4 regions of the Photobacterium sp. GSS17 genome follow, and region 4 is predicted to be linked to each of the others. Evidence: predicted binding sites of a transcription regulator. Region 4 holds the regulator's gene; each other region holds the start of a gene.
The links. Region 4 encodes PurR, which represses purine synthesis genes. Its sites were predicted from a motif close to TNANGNAAACGTTTNCNTNA; they were not measured.

Region 1 (4,154 bases), 580 kb from region 4:
TTGACAAAGAGGGGAGTACCGTTCGGATCATGGAAATCGGTCAGGCTTTTCCCATCCAGGGACGGTTTGAACGGGTGCATGATCATGGCTGGCGTCATGTCATTGAGCCAGAAATAGTCATTTTTTTCATACCGCAAAGCGGCGATGGCGGCTTTAGCCTGCTGCTGAGCGGCCGGACGGGAAAGTGCTCCCTGTTGTTCCTGCTGATAGAAATGTTCCACTACGCTGTATGCCGTTTCGACTAGATGCCGGGTCTGAAGACGTTTCTGACTCATAAAATCAGACTGATAGCTGGATACAAAGAGAATGAGTGGGGCAAGAGTCAGGAAGGTAATTGTGATACCCATGAGGTATAGACGCTTGCTAATGGAGAGTGCTCTGAGTTGTTGGAATCGTGCCATGGTTTTGCCTCTGTCCTTATTATAGTTATTGCATAATCACCAGTGTTAAGCATATGTTGCATGTTGTCAGAGGATCAAGAGGGCTCGGTTACACTTTGGTCTCAAGGGCGTTAAAGAAGGAATATTCCTTTTTGTAATAAAATTACAATACAAGCGTGATAGTCCCTATTGGTAATGAAAAATGTGACGAAGTTAAAGAAATTGCTTGAAAGTTTATTACGATGTGGGTATATTAGCCTCATCTTCAGAGAGAAGATAAACGACATAACAAGTTGCTCGAGGATGAGCCCGATAAATCGCCTCCAGGGAACCGAGATTAAGTGAAGCCAAGCAGGCCGAACACGATTGTTTATGTGTGTATTTGCTTAATAGTTAAAGGTGATAATAATGAAAGTTTTTGAATCTGTTACAAAATATTGGAACATGCGCTCTGTTTATACTGCTAACTTCCAGTACCCAAGCTCATTCGGCTACTAATTTCTGACTCTTGGCTCTCTGTTCTGAGTGACAGAGTGCGAAGTATCGAACTGTATTGTTCACCCCCTTAATTTGAGAATCTCTTAAAACTGCTCTTCGGTTTATAGTTACATTCTTAGCGCCACTTCTTTTTGGAGTGGCGTTTTTTTTTGCGTGTTTTTCCTGAATCCCTCTCCTAAATGTTGCCGGAATTTTGCCAGCCTGTGATGTATTCGATTACATCTCGATGTAAGGGCTAAATATGTGGCTCAATCTGCACAGATTATCGATTGCGTTTCCCGGAAAAATCCCACCTGAATAAAATACACTCAACGTATTTGTATTTTAGTTTGTTGTTTTATAAGTGGTTTGTGTTGGCGGTTCAGAAGGTGGGATGGATTTTTATCCATTTGTCGGCGTGGATTAGTGATAAATACGTTATTTTCTGGAAATTGATGAGTTAGAGGCATATAATCGCCACCCAAAAATAGAAAACGCAAACGTTTTCTATTTTTCGTTCGGGCAGACGTTAACTTTGATGTTAGCTCAGGCCGAGACAGACACAACAACACTTGCGTAATATCTCCAAGGAATTGAGAGCAATGCTTGAGAAACTCTTCAAACTGAAAGAACACGGTACCGATGTTCGGACTGAAGTTCTGGCGGGCCTTACCACCTTTTTGACCATGGCCTACATCATCTTCGTCAACCCGACTATGCTGTCGGCGACAGGGATGGATCAGGGCGCGGTTTTTGTTGCGACCTGTCTGGCTGCCATGGTGGGCTGTTTTATCATGGGCTTTGTCGCGAACTATCCGGTCGCTCAGGCTCCGGGTATGGGCCTCAATGCATTTTTTACCTACAGTGTTGTTCTGGGCATGGGGCATACCTGGCAGGTCGCTCTGGCTGCGGTCTTCCTTTCCGGCCTGTGCTTCATTGCGCTGAGTGTGCTGAAGGTTCGTGAGTGGATCATCAATGCGATTCCTCATGCACTGCGTACGGGAATCTCTGCCGGTATCGGTCTGTTCCTGGCTTTCATCGCTCTGCAAAGCTCGGGTATTGTGGTTGATAACCCTGCCACGCTGGTACACATTGGTGACTTGACCAGCTTCCCTGCCGCGATGGCGTCGCTGGGCTTTTTCCTGACCATTGCGCTGGTACACCGTGGCTACAAAGCGGCGGTACTGATTGCTATTCTGGTTGTAACCGGAATGGGTATTGTGTTCGGTGAAGTGGCATATAACGGTGTTGTTTCTATGCCACCAAGCATTGCACCAACCTTTATGCAACTGGATTTTTCCGGCGCTATGGAAGTTGGACTGATTTCTGTTGTGTTTGCTTTCCTGTTTGTTGACCTGTTCGACACAGCCGGCACCCTGGTGGGTGTGGCGACAAAAGCGAACCTGATGGACAAAGATGGCAAACTACCACGCCTGAACCGTGCGCTGCTGGCTGACAGTACGGCAACATCTGTAGGTGCGGTTCTGGGGACGTCAAACACAACCTCTTTCGTTGAGAGTGTCTCGGGCGTTGCTGTTGGTGGCCGCACCGGTCTGACAGCCGTTACCGTCGGTGTCCTGTTCTTGCTGTCTCTGTTTTTTGCTCCGCTGGCCGGTATGGTGCCAGCCTACGCCACTGCAGGCGCGCTGTTTTATGTTGCCATCCTGATGATGTCCGGTTTGGTGAGTATTGACTGGCGCGACTTAACAGAAGCAGCACCAGTAGTTGTGGTTTGCCTACTGATGCCGTTAACATATTCCATAGCAGAGGGAATTGGTCTTGGTTTTATTACCTATGCTGCTGTCAAAGTGTTGAGTGGTAAAGGGCGGGATATCAATATCAGCGTCTGGGTAATTGCTGCCCTGTTTCTTGCTAAAATTATTTTCCTATAAAAGTTTATAAATCCATCCAGCGGCGCTGCCGCTGACTCAGAGGTTCATCGGATATGAGTAATAAGTTCGTCATCACTTGGGACAACATGCAAATGTATACCCGCCAGCTTGCAGAAAAACTACTGCCTGCGGATCAATGGAAAGGTATCATTGCCGTTAGCCGTGGTGGCCTAGTGCCATCTGCCATTCTGGCTCGTGAACTTGGTATTCGTTACGTAGATACCGTGTGTATCTCAAGCTACGACCACGATCACCAGCGCGATATGAACGTGCTGAAAAAAGCAGACGGTGACGGCGAAGGTTTCATCGTGGTTGACGATCTGGTGGACACTGGCGGTACGGCGGAAGTGATTCGTCAGATGTACCCGAAAGCAAAATTTGTGACCGTTTGTGCTAAGCCAGCGGGTAAACACCTGGTTGATGACTACGTGGTCGACATTCCTCAGGATACCTGGATTGAACAGCCTTGGGATATGGCAGTGACATTTGTTGACCCGATTGCCAAGCGCTGATTGTCGACAGCATCTGTTATCGCCGCGAAGCGAAACACACAGGAAAGGAGCCGAAAGGCTCCTTTCTTTTTGCCTACTAGTTGTGATTGACGGTGATTTGACCGGTTGGCACTGGTAGTGAAAGGCCAGTCGTCGCACTCTTTGAACCGTCCTATCAAGTGCGGTGGGCTTTGGCCCGGATATCAGACAAGGACTCGTTGTGGGGTTTATTGCGATAGAAATTGTTGAAGTTAATCAGATCAACGGCGGTATTACCGGTAATGTCGCACTGGCGCTCAAGTTTGGTCTGGTAACTGCCGGGTATCCGCTCTCCCGAGACATCAAGGCATAAGGCGGTTTTGGCATTGACCCCACCTGAGGCTTCGCCGGGATTTCCCCCCATAGAGCCACCGCTGCCAAACGCCAGAGCTTGTCCGGAAAAGAAAACCACGCTAATCAGCATAATAAGGCTACGCATATCAGGACTACGCATATTGTTCACCGTACGAAATACTGCTCGGTAAGTACAAGCATAGCTGACGTTTGTTTGGCTTGAGAAACGCGTACCGGCATTCCCCGTGACTTGTCCAGTCCGGATGCCGGTTTTGTTAGGGCTGGCATATAGTAAGCATTTGATGGATGGTATACTCTTCACAAGAACCTACTACATGACGCCGCCATTTTTTGCCGTGGCAGCGCGTCGCGACAGAGATGGAGTCCCACGTGTCTGAACCGTCCAAAACCAACCTATCTGAAAAGCTGTTTGCTCCACGCCAAACGTCGAAAGAAACATCCAGCCTGGTAAAGCTCGCCCATGTTAAAGATACGCCGATTCACAGCGCCCTGGATGGCGATAGTGAAGCTGGCTGGTATCGGGTTATGCGTCGTCCGCAATGGATCTGGCAGGGGATTGA
Region 2 (4,154 bases), 1.3 Mb from region 4:
GTGCAGCCATGTCTGCAAGGCGGCGAGTTCATCGCCGTGCTGGAGCTGTAGATCGCTCACGGTTAACTGGTGCAGCTGAAGTACCTTTACGCGGGTATCCAGTTCCAGCTGGCCATTCACACCGGCGTGCTGCCAATCAAAGGAAAACCCGTACAGGGTCAGGGCTGGTGCGGTGTAGTTGCCGTCGAGCAGCAGCTTTTCCACCGGGAACTGGTGCCAGCGCAGAGTATGGGCCGCAATTTGGAAGTTGCCAGCAAACTGCTGCCAGAACGGGCGGGGATCTGAGGCGCGGAAATGCCAGTTATCAAGCTGGATTTCACCTTCTGACAGCGTGATATCGGCGCTGTGCCAGGTCAGATTGCTCAGGGCCAGTCGCTGGCTCGATAGCTCGGCAGGAACCGGCAGCGACGCGCTGTCTGCGCTCAGGTTCAGGCCGTCTAACAGGATGGTGTCAAAATGCCAGCGCCCGGCCAGCAGGCTGGACGGGCTCAGCCACAGGGTCAGCTGGTTTGCGGTAAATGGAGTCTGCGGCTCAGAGGGCGTCTCTGCCGCACGAGGCTGCAGACGTAACTGGTTCAGGGACAGGCGCCACGGTTCCTCGATGTCGTAGACCACCTGCTCAGCCTCCAGCTGATACGGGCTGACGGTATTGATTAGCCATACCATCATCGGGGTGGCAAAGCGGGTATGCATCATGGTCAGGAAGACCGTCGCGCCCAGCAGGATGAGGACGAGCAGAGTAGCAACGAGTTTCCCGATGAGGCGCATGTGGGCTCCTGAGGCAGTAAAAGAGTGGGTTGGTTAATATTAGGGCGCAAATTGCCCTGTGCTGCAAGTATGGCAGCCGGAAATGGCGAGCGGGCAACGAAAAAGCCCCTCGTGTGAGGGGCTTGGCATTGGTTGTGGCGCGTTGCAGATTAGTCCAGCTGAGGACCTGCAGCAACCAGCGTCGAACCTTCGGCAGTATCCGTGTACTTCTCGAAGTTATTGATGAAGCGCTCTGCCAGATCTTTGGCTTTGCTTTCCCACTGCAGTGGATCCACATAGGTGTCACGTGGGTCCAGAATGCTTGGGTCAACGCCAGGCAGAGACGTCGGTACTTCCAGGTTGAAGATCGGCACGTGCTTCGTTTCGGCATGCTCGATAGAGCCGTCCAGAATTGCGTCAATAATGCCGCGGGTATCCTGAATTGAGATACGTTTGCCGGTGCCGTTCCAGCCGGTGTTGACCAGGTAGGCTTCAGCGCCTGCCGCTTCCATACGTTTAACCAGTACTTCGGCGTATTGTGTTGGGTGCAGCGTCAGGAACGCGTTACCGAAACATGCTGAGAAGGTTGGCGTCGGCTCAGTGATGCCGCGCTCAGTACCGGCCAGTTTCGCAGTGAAGCCTGACAGGAAGTGGTATTTGGTTTGCTCTGGCGTCAGTTTAGACACCGGAGGCAGCACACCGAATGCGTCAGCAGACAGGAAGATCACTTTGTTAGCGTGACCGCCTTTAGAGACCGGCTTAACGATGTTTTCAATGTGGTAGATAGGGTAAGACACACGGGTATTTTCGGTCTTCGAGTTGTCGTCGAAGTCGATAGAGCCGTCGCTGCGTACCGTTACGTTTTCCAGCAGTGCATCGCGACGGATCGCGTTGTAGATGTCTGGTTCTGCTTCTTTCGACAGGTTGATGGTTTTCGCGTAGCAACCGCCTTCGAAGTTGAATACACCGTTGTCATCCCAGCCGTGCTCGTCATCACCGATCAGGGCACGTTTCGGATCGGTAGACAGGGTTGTTTTACCGGTACCGGACAGGCCGAAGAACACCGCTACGTCACCGTCTTTACCCAAGTTCGCGGAACAGTGCATTGAGGCAATGCCTTTCAGCGGCAGGAAGTAGTTCATCATTGCGAACATACCTTTCTTCATTTCGCCGCCGTACCAGGTACCGCCAATCAGCTGCATTTTCTCGGTCAGGTTGAACACGGTGAAGTTTTCAGAGTTCAGACCTTGCTCCTGCCACTTATCGTTGGTGCATTTGGCACCGTTCATGACCACGAAATCAGGCTCGAAGTTTTCCAGCTCTTCTTCACTTGGACGGATGAACATGTTTTTCACAAAGTGTGCCTGCCAGGCCACTTCAGTGATCACACGAATGCACAGGCGGGTGTCCGGGTTCGCACCACAGTAACCATCAACCACAAACAGGCGCTTGCCAGATAGTTGATTCGTTACCAGGTGTTTCAGATCCTGCCAGACTTCCTGAGAGATCGCTTTGTTGTCGTTGGCGCCCTGGTCAGCCCACCATAGGGTATCTTTGGTGGTGTCATCTTGGACGATGAACTTATCTTTTGGTGAACGACCTGTAAAAATACCGGTATCAACGGCGACGGCACCCAGCTCAGTAACGATACCTTTTTCGTATCCCTCCAGGCCCGGCTTGGTCTCTTCTTCAAATAGCAGTTCATAACTTGGGTTACGAACCACCTCTGTAACATTGCTGATACCGTATTGAGATAGGTCGATATTTTTTGCAACCTTTTTATCGACGTTCATGACGGTCATAGGTGCTCCTTGGGTAAGATGTTGTTTAACTGTTGACCATGCTAGCAACCCTAAAGGGGTAATTCAGGGAGGTTTATCAAAAATTAACCATTTAAAAGTTAGGGTTAAGTAAAATAGTTAGAGTAATTGTAGGCCTTTATTTTATCCTGATGTAAAACGTTTGCGCTAGGCCTAAAAATTAATATTTTCCTTGAAAAAAGCGTAATTTAGCGCGTTATTGACTTACGAGCTGGCGGGGAAAAGTGTGCTTCAGGTAGAAAAAAAGCCGGATGTCATCCGGCTTTTGTAAGAATGTTTCAGGCTTAATAAGAGGGGATAATTAATGAACCTGCTTACTGGTGTCGTTCGCGGCGTGTTCGAACAGGGCAGCAACATCAATGCTGTCAAAGTCATACGTTGTGCCACAGTAGTCACAGTGCAGGGAAACTTTCCCCTCTTCTGCCACGATGCGATCGATTTCGCTGCGCTCGATAGAAACGATAGCTGATGCGCTGCGCTCACGGGAGCAGCCACAATGGAAGCTCACGTCCTGCGGTTCGAACAGCTTCACTTCTTCCTGGTGGTACAGGCGGTACAGCACATCCTGCGCGTCCAGGCCGAACAGCTCTTCGTCTTTGACGGTCTCTGTCAGCTGCTCCAGGTGCTCAAAGTCCCCTTCATGGCCTTTACCGTCCGGCAGGATCTGCAGCAGCATACCGGCCGCTTTCGCTTCACCGTTCAGTTCGCCGGAGCGCAGCCAGATACGGGTTTGCAGCTGTTCGGAGTTTGCGAAGTACCCTTCCAGACAGGTTGCCAGTGAGTCGCCTTCCAGGCCAACGACGCCTTGGTAGCGCTCGCCTTTTGTTGGGGTAATAGTGATCACCAGGTGACCTTTACCCATCAGGTCGTGGATGTTGCCGCTTTCCGGCACATTACCTTCCCAACGTGCAACGCCACGCAGTTTCTGGTCGTGGTCGCCGTTGATCACTGCCAGTTTCACCGGGCCGTCACCTTGCAGTTGCACCGTGATCGAGCCTTCAAACTTCAGGGTCGCGGTCAGCAGGCTGGTGGTCACCAGCAGTTCGCCCAGCAGGGTTTTCACCGGTGCCGGGTATTCCTTGCTGGAAATGATTTGCTGATAAGTTTCGCTCAGCTGAACCAGTTCACCACGTACGGATACACCGTCAAACAGGTAACGGTATAGACTGTCTTTTGTCATTAGCTTGTTTTCTCCAGCAGAAGGTCAATCGCCAACATTTGCATCACTTTCGCCATCGTAACGAAACTATCGGCCGTTATGATGACCTAATGCCATTAATTGGAATTACTTTTAAACTTAATTATATCGCGTCGCTGTTTTTTATCCGGACGCTTGTCCGGACTCGGGCTGCCAAAGGCATGGAGCTTGCGCATCTGAGTGTGTTCTTCACGCTTCTTGATGCTGTCGGCTGTCTCCCGATACAGGGTTTGTGCTTCTGGCGCACCGCGGCGTGTATCCGATAGCTGCTCAACAATGACGGTTTTTTCCTCATTGCCCTGACGCAACCGGATTTCGGCACCGACTTCGACCAGCTTGCTGGGCTTGGAGCGTTGTCCGTTGTATTGCACTTTGCCGCCGTCAACCAT
Region 3 (4,154 bases), 1.6 Mb from region 4:
ATGGCAATGGCTGGGTCAAAATTTCCAGTGGAGCCACTGCGGATCGTACCTGTGCCTGGTTCTGCGTCGAAGATGACGGGCCGGGGATTGAGCCGGATCAGGTGGCCAAGATGTTCCAGCCGCTAACCCGGGGCGATACCGCACGTGGTAATGAAACGGAAGGGACCGGACTGGGGCTGGCGATCGTCAAGCGAATTGTCGATCAGCACGAAGGCAGCATTCAGGTCAGTAACCGCAGTGAAGGCGGATTACGGATTCAGATTGGTTTGCCGCTGGTGATGAAAAAGCACTGATTGCCAGAACCAGAACGAAACGCCAGCCGAGTGTGAAACCGACACTCTGGCCCATAAAAAAGCGAGCCCCGTTGGGGCTCGCTTTTTTTGTCTCCAGTGTTATCTGCAGGCGTTGTCAGCGTCAGGCTCTTTTCAGTTCTTGCGCTCAGTGCTTTTCTTCCGGCAAAACCAGATTCAGCACAATCGCGGTGATACCACCTGCAGCCATTCCGGAAGACAGGATGCTCTTAACGATATCTGGCATGAACTGCAGGATTTCCGGCTTCTGGGCGATCCCCAGACCCATGGAGAACGACAGCGCCATGATCAGGATGGCACGGCGGTCCAGCTCGCAGCGTGAAATGATGCGCACGCCAGAGGCCGCGATGGTGCCGAACATCACGATGGTGGCACCGCCCAGTACCGGTTCCGGGATCAGCTGCACCAGATTGGCAACGCCCGGCAGCAGACCCAGCAGGATCAGCATGCCAGCCACAAAGTAACCGATATAGCGGCTGGCTACGCCAGTCAGCTGGATAATGCCGTTGTTCTGGCTGAATGTGGAGTTCGGGAAGCTGTTCAGCACTGCAGCCAGGGCGGAGTTGATGCCGTCTGCCAGTACGCCGCCTTTGATGCGTTTGAGGTACACCGGCCCGGCAACCGGCTGCTCAGAGGTTTCTGATGTCGCCGTGATATCCCCGATGGCTTCTAGTGAGGTGATGGCAAAGACAATCACCAGCGGGATCAGCAGTCCCCAGTCAAAGCCCAGGCCGTACTGCATTGGCATTGGAATGGCCACCAGATCGGTTTCAGCCATACGGCTGGTATCGACCATCCCGCTCATCCAGGCCAGCAAGGTACCGGCAGCCATGGCGAGCACAATGGATGAAACGCGCAGGTATGGGTTTTTCACCCGGTTGAGCAGCACAATCAGACCCAGAACGGTCCCGGCCAGCATCAGGTTATCCAGGCTGCCGAAGCTGCCACTTTCAATTGCGGCATAGCCGCCGCCCATTGAGGTCAGGCCAATCTGAATCAGGGTCAGGCCAATCAGGGTCACGACAATGCCGGACACCAGCGGGGTGATAATACGCTGGGCATACTGCAGCACCCGCGAGATGAATACTTCGGTCAGCGAGGCCAGCAGAATCGTACCGAAAATGGCGGCCATCATGGTCGGGATATCGGCGCCACCGGCTTTCAGTGCCAGGCCGGCACCGATAATCGGACCGAGAAAGTTGAAGCTGGTGCCCTGGATGGACAACAGGCCGGAACCGACCGGACCAAAGGTGCGGATCTGGATAAACGAGGCAATCCCCGAGGCGAACAATGACATGCTGACGATGGTGTTGGTATCGCTGGCCGGCAGCCCGAGTGCCTGACAGATGATCAGCGACGGGGTGATCACCGCCACAAACATGGCCAGCAGGTGCTGGGTTGCGGCGAACAGAGTTTGGGGAAGCGGCGGACGGTCTTCCAGTCGATAAATCAGATCAGATTTACGCGGCGTCTCAATAGCGCTGTGTTGGCGTGTCATGGCCCTTGGGTTCCTGTGCTGGGTTGCTGTTTTCCCGCCGGTAACGCTGAATGGGTTACCCGCTGTGTGGTTCGGATACTTTCTGTGATTGCTGTTAGTCAGAACCGAAATCCCACAGGGAATCAGAGGATGAATAAAAGTTGGCCGCTATTGTAGAGATCTCTCACTAAAAAGCAAACGTTTGCGCAGTTGCCAAAGGAAACGGCGAACAGAAATGGCGGAACAAAAATGCAAAAGTGAAGTGCAACAGCGTTGTGCAGAAGGAAAGGGCGGCAAGGATTAACGTTGGACACGGTCAGACGGTGGCTGGGCCAGTTGTCAGCGCCAGTTGTCAGCGATTAGCGACTGCGCTGGGTGGCTATGATTGATGACTATGAATGGAAGCCGTGCTCGGGGACAGGGTTTGGGGGCACTGGTCGGAAGGGGGAACGGGTGCCGGGGCAAGCCAGGCACCAGCTATGATCAGGCGTTGGAGTAATTTTCCCGTTGTCCCAGCCAGCGGTCGATAATGGCCTTGGCATTCTCCGGGTAATGGTCGTGCAGGTAGCGCGCCAGCCGCTGAACCTCGGGGATCAGATGCTGATCGCGGACTAAGTCGGCGACTTTAAAGTCGGCAATGCCGGTCTGTTTAGTTCCCAGCAGTTCACCGGGGCCACGGATTTCCAGATCGCGCTGGGCAATCACAAAGCCATCACTGCTTTCCCGCAGGACGCCGAGGCGCTTCTGGGCGGTTTTTGACAGCGGAGCATGGTAGAGCAGCACACAATGGCTGGCGACGCTCCCCCGGCCGACCCGTCCCCGGAGCTGGTGGAGCTGAGCCAGACCGAGCCGTTCGGGGTTTTCGATGATCATCAAGCTGGCGTTGGGGACATCGACGCCGACCTCAATCACCGTGGTAGCCACCAATAAGTGCAGCTCACCGTCTTTAAAGCGCTGCATCACGGCTTGCTTCTCGGCTGGTTTCATCCGGCCGTGCACCAGCCCGATGTTGAGTTCCGGCAACTGGGCCGTCAGCTCATCGGCGGTGTCGGACGCCGCCTGGGCTTCGAGCACTTCTGATTCGTCGATCAGGGTACAGACCCAGTAAGCCTGACGCCCTTCACTGAGGCAGGCGCCCCGAATCCGGTTGATGATGTCGGCGCGGCGTGAATCGGGCAGGGCGACGGTTTGGATTGGAGTACGTCCTGGCGGCAGTTCGTCAATGACCGAGGTTTCCAGATCGGCGTAGGCCGTCATGGCGAGAGTACGCGGAATCGGGGTCGCGGTCATGATCAACTGGTGGGGATAACGGCCCTGGTGGGCCCCTTTTTCCCGTAGTTCCAGTCGCTGGTGCACGCCGAAGCGGTGTTGCTCATCGATGATCACCAGTGCCAGGTTGTGAAACTGGACTTGCTCCTGGAACAGAGCGTGGGTGCCGACCACCATTTTGGCCTCACCGCTTTCAATCCGGCTCAGCTCGCTGTCGCGGGCCTTGCCCTTGAGCTTGCCCGCTAGCCAGCCCACCTCAATCCCTAACGGATTGAGCCAGCTGGCAAAGTTAATAGCGTGCTGCTCGGCCAGCAGCTCGGTCGGGGCCATGAGTGCGACCTGAAAACCGTGCTCGATTGCCCGCAGGGCAGCCAAGGCTGCGACCAGGGTTTTGCCAGAGCCGACATCCCCCTGAACCAGACGCATCATCGGGTGAGGCTGGGCCATATCCCGCTCAATGTCTGCCACGACCCGCTGTTGGGCACCGGTCGGGCTGAACGGCAGTCCGGCCAGCAGTTGTTGCTTCAGGGTATCTTGCGTGGCTAATGGCCAGGCAGCATGGCGCTGGCTTTTCTGGCGCACCGCCAGCATCGACAGGTTCTGGGCCAGCAGCTCTTCGAGGATCAGCCGTCGCTGGGCCGGGTGTTTTCCCTCTTCCAGTTGGTCAAGCGAGACATCCGGTGTCGGACGGTGCATCACATGGAGTGCCTGCGCCAGTGTCATCTGGCGGTCGTACAGCCCTTCCGGCAGCAGCTCGCGTACCGCGGCTTTGTCGAGCAGGCCTAGAGCCTGATCGGTCAGGCTGCGCAGGGTCAGTTGGCGCAGGCCGTCGGTAGTGGGATAGACCGGGGTGAGGGTCTCTTCCACACTCAGCTCGGTAGGCTCGGAGAAGACCCGGTAATCCGGATGAATGATTTCCAGTCCGTACTTGCCGCGTTTGATTTCGCCGTAAGCTTTCACCTGCTTGCCGTCAGCCAGGCTGTTTTTCATCGCGGCATTGAAATTGAAAAAACGCAGGGTGGCGGAGCCGGTCTGGTCGCTGATTTTCACCGTCAGCATTTTGCGTTTGCCGAAGGTGATGTTGCTGTTCAGCACCT
Region 4 (4,154 bases):
ACGCACAGGAACCTCTTTTTCGTCGGTGTGTCGTGTAACTGTCTGAGTCCAATATAAAGATCATGGATCATTTTATCGGTAAATATCAGACAAAGACCTGATAAAGAGGTAAAAAATTTCAGTCGCTAATGAAAATAGCAGAAATCAGGATTGATCGATGGAAATTCGTACAGGAATGGATTGCGGCTGGTTAGCCACCTGATTGCGACTGCTTGGTGCATCGGTGATCAGAATATAGCCACAAGCGATAATCGGGGCGACAGACAACAACATGGTTTTACCAATATGGTAATTACGATACCAATACTTTCTAGCGCGGATTTTGAGGAGTAGTCCCCAGACGAATAAAGTGACGTTTAACACGGTAATCGACAGTAACACATCATGCATAGCCACCGGTGAAGCCACTTGTTGGCTGACCAATAAATAGACAACCACAGGCGGAAGCAGGCTAATAAGAACCACCGCTCGCATCAGGCGTGGCCATTTGCCAAACTTATCCTTGAACATCTGTTCATTTTGTCCTGGGAAAGGTTGGGAATAGTTCATATAACCTCCGGTGTTTTACATCCGGCTAATTCTACAATTGCCCTCATTGAATAAAAGTGTGTTGCCGAATTAATAAGCAGCTTTGTGAGTTAATTCAATGTTTGACAGGGAATGACATTATTCTGTCATTGCAGAGCCAAAAATATGTTGGGAATAAAAAAGAGATCCGAAGATCTCTTTTATATGTGTTAGGTTGCGATTAACTTAATTTCGCAAGAAGTTCTGAGCGCCGCTCTTTCGGGATAACAGACCAGTGCTTGCCACTGATTGCTCCTTCCAAAGCCCACAGTAAGTCGATACTTACTTCGCCTTCATGAGTGCTCTGTAGCGCTTTATACGCATTCAGGGCACCGGCTTCGTACAGCTCATCCACTGTGGTTATTCCGGCTTTTTTCAACATCCTCTCATTCGCCAGGCGAAGATTGGGTAAATCTTTGATTCGATTGGGAGAGGTGTTATTTTTTATTTCTTTATCTGCTTTAGCGGCAGATAAAGACAATTTCGCCTGAGCCAGAATTTTATCAGTATCGTCCCACCACTCTTCAGGAATGGCATAATGTTTGGTTACAACAGGAAAGCCACGTTTCTTATATACATAAGGTTTCATTCCTGCGGATTTATATTCCTTTTCATTGTCGGCATTCGCCCGTAAATGCAGTTTGTCATTTACCACGAGTGCAAACATTGTTTCGCCAGAAAATATGCCAAAGCCGCCAAACATTGAGCGTGATTTGACGTTATCGAAATTATTAAAAAGGCGTAATGAATCTTTGAGTACTGGTTTGTCCATGCGTCTTCTCGGTGAATTGTTACTAGGTCACCTAACAACGAGCGAGGATTCAAGAATAGCAGAGTTGTAAAACGAACTGTCAGGGAAAAGTGAAATTATTTCCTGATGTTATCTGCTATATCCATCGGCAACCCCGCTACCATAAGTTGACTGCTTTAAAAATAAAACTGCCTACTCTTAGGCCGGAAGCTTTGCGTCCCTACCTTTCGATAGGTTTGCCTTGTTCGTGACACCTAAAGCATATCTCAGAAGATTATTTTGAACTTGCTCCCAACTTTTAAAGTGTGATATTGCTCCCAGTAATATCTCACAATTTTTATAGTGATATACTTCTAATGTTGTGAATTTATTACTGTTTAAGTCAAAAGTGGTACAAAAAAACCGGAGATAAAAATCTCCGGTTTGTCATACATTTGTCATCAAGTTATGCATATCAGCTGTTCAGGTTACGCACTGATTTGCGAACGACCAGTTCTGGTATCATTTCAAAAACCTGATGCTCGTGTTCTTTGTTCTTCACGCGATCCATCAGAATCTCAACCGCACTCTTACCCAAACGGCGTTTAGGCTGGTGGATCGTGGTCAGTGGCGGTGAAAAATACGGTGCCAGGTCGATGTTATCGTAGCCAATGATCGACATATCGTCAGGTACACGGATACCGGCTTGCTCAAATGTACTGATCATGCCCATCGCCATGATGTCATTGAAGCAGAAAATCGCGGTTGGACGCTTTTCCATTGCCATAAATGTGTTGGCCGCTTTTACCGCAGATTCACATTCGAAGTCACCTTCCAGAATCCAGTCTTCATTGATGTCTAGTCCGGCTTCTGTCATTGCCTTGCGGAAACCTTTCAGGCGTTCGCGACAGGCCGCTTTTTCTGCGTGGCCAGTCAGACAGCCAATTTCCTTATGACCGTGCTCAATAAAGAATTTGGTTGCCACGTAGCCGCCAAGTTCAGCATTGTCCTGAATTTTATCGGTGTGCGGGCTTTCCGGACCCCAGTCCATGATCACCATCGGCAGATCTTTCTGGCGCTCCAGCAGTTCCAATAGTTGCTCGTCAAGATCCGAACACATCACCAGCAGGCCATCTACCCGTTTTTCGGCCAGCATACGCAGGTAATCTCTTTGCTTTTCCAGGTTACCTTCGGTGTTACACAGAATCAGCGTATAGCCTTCACCGTAGCAATATTCTTCAACGCCGTGGACAACTTCAGCGAAAAACGGGTTGGTCGATTTGGTTACCAGCATGCCGATGGTGCGGGTTGTATTGCACTTCAGGCTTCGTGCTACGGCACTTGGTGCGTAGTTCAGCTCTTCAACCGCCGCGAGAACTTTCTTCTGTGTTGCTTCAGCCACGAAGCGTGTTTTGTTGATCACGTGTGAAACGGTGGTGGTTGAAACACCAGCCATACGTGCAACATCTTTAATCGTTGCCATAGTTATTCTTCTAGTGAATGGGTCCGCAGACCTTTAAATTGAATGCATTACCTAAGAGGACAGTGATGAGTTGCGATGTCAGGGATGCCATTCACTATTCTGTTAGGTGGAATTACCAGAAACGCCAAAAGGCCGCATCTCGAACGGGCGGCTTCATCTCTGATAACAAAAAATCGTACCCGCGCTAATAAAACGCGTTGCATGGATCATTTGCATTGTTTAATCGCTTGCGATCACATTTTACTGAGTGTGGCCAATAGTGCAATGTTTCTGGCCAAAGTCATGGATATTAATTGACAGTTATCAATATTTTGCTTGTAACAAGGCTCTACGCTGCAATTTATTGTTATGGTAATAACTTGATTTGAAACAAATTTAATATCCTGCAATAAATCAGTTTGCATGGAATAAAAATACCGGTTGTGCTTGCTGCGCGACAACCGGTACTAATTTCGCTCAATCAACGATGTTTCCGCTCTTATAAAACCGTGGTCTTTTCACTTGAAGCGGCGTTATCACTCTGCTTCACGAGGTTTGATTGATAGTAATAGCGGCTCTGTTTTCTGCCTTTTTTCTGTCTGCGTTTTCACCGGCCGGTAACACGACAGGGTAGCCGTCGACCGGGTGGTGGCTGATGCATACCGGCCAGCCATATACGGTTTCAATGAGCGATTCGCTTAACGCATGCTGCGGGCTACCATCTGCCTGGATTTTGCCGTTGTTCATGATAACTAACCGGTCAGCGTACTGAGCAGCAAGGTTCAGATCATGGATGACGACGATGACCGCCGCGCCGGCCCGAGCCATGTCTCTGGCGACGCGTAACGTGTTGTGCTGATGCGCCAGATCTAACGCTGAGGTCGGTTCATCAAGCATCAGAACGCACTGTTCGCCCGCCTGACTTAATTGTGTCAGCACGCGGGCAAAATGAACCCGCTGTTTTTCTCCGCCGGATAAGGTCGGGTACAGACGTGAAGACAGGGCAGTCACGTCTACCTGCGCCATTTTTTCACTGGCAATTTTTCGGGTACGGGCCTGCGAGATATTGAGAGGCAAAGCCCCCAGAGCCACCACTTCTTCAGCCGTGAAGGCAAATGTCAGACTGCTGTGCTGCGGCAGGATGCCGAGATGCTGAGCCAGCTGATGGGGTGGCCAGTTTTGTCGGTTGCGGCCGAAATAGCAGATTTCCCCTGGCACGCTCCGTTCACCACACAGAACTTTCAGCAGGGTACTTTTCCCTGCGCCGTTGGGGCCTAACAGTGCAGTCAGCTCGCCTGAGCGAATGTCGATCGAGAAGTCGTCCAGAATCACTTTGTCGCCCAGACTGAGGTTCAAACCCGTGACGCTGACTGCTACGGGCTCTGTTACCACAAT

Region 1: the regulator PurR is predicted to act here: its motif matches at 1,350-1,369, upstream of PGW97_RS03835 (NCS2 family permease).
Region 2: the regulator PurR is predicted to act here: its motif matches at 2,698-2,717, upstream of pckA (phosphoenolpyruvate carboxykinase (ATP)).
Region 3: the regulator PurR is predicted to act here: its motif matches at 1,979-1,998, upstream of PGW97_RS15620 (uracil-xanthine permease family protein).

The regions. Positions count from the first base shown of each region.
Region 1 is NZ_CP117517.1:854,240-858,393, forward strand. It holds gene PGW97_RS03830 (methyl-accepting chemotaxis protein) at 1-401, opposite strand, end outside; gene PGW97_RS03835 (NCS2 family permease) at 1,460-2,749, shown strand; gene gpt (xanthine phosphoribosyltransferase) at 2,803-3,261, shown strand; gene PGW97_RS03845 (hypothetical protein) at 3,416-3,733, opposite strand; gene frsA (esterase FrsA) at 3,964-4,154, shown strand, end outside.
Region 2 is NZ_CP117517.1:114,991-119,144, forward strand. It holds gene PGW97_RS00535 (AsmA family protein) at 1-768, opposite strand, end outside; gene pckA (phosphoenolpyruvate carboxykinase (ATP)) at 918-2,549, opposite strand; gene hslO (Hsp33 family molecular chaperone HslO) at 2,869-3,747, opposite strand; gene hslR (ribosome-associated heat shock protein Hsp15) at 3,843-4,154, opposite strand, start outside.
Region 3 is NZ_CP117517.1:3,412,144-3,416,297, reverse strand. It holds gene envZ (two-component system sensor histidine kinase EnvZ) at 1-293, shown strand, start outside; gene PGW97_RS15620 (uracil-xanthine permease family protein) at 439-1,809, opposite strand; gene recG (ATP-dependent DNA helicase RecG) at 2,272-4,154, opposite strand, start outside.
Region 4 is NZ_CP117517.1:1,431,295-1,435,448, forward strand. It holds gene PGW97_RS06320 (carboxymuconolactone decarboxylase family protein) at 1-6, opposite strand, end outside; gene PGW97_RS06325 (hypothetical protein) at 145-549, opposite strand; gene PGW97_RS06330 (TfoX/Sxy family DNA transformation protein) at 749-1,339, opposite strand; cyclic di-GMP riboswitch class I at 1,463-1,569, opposite strand; gene purR (HTH-type transcriptional repressor PurR) at 1,773-2,780, opposite strand; gene PGW97_RS06340 (heme ABC transporter ATP-binding protein) at 3,306-4,154, opposite strand, start outside.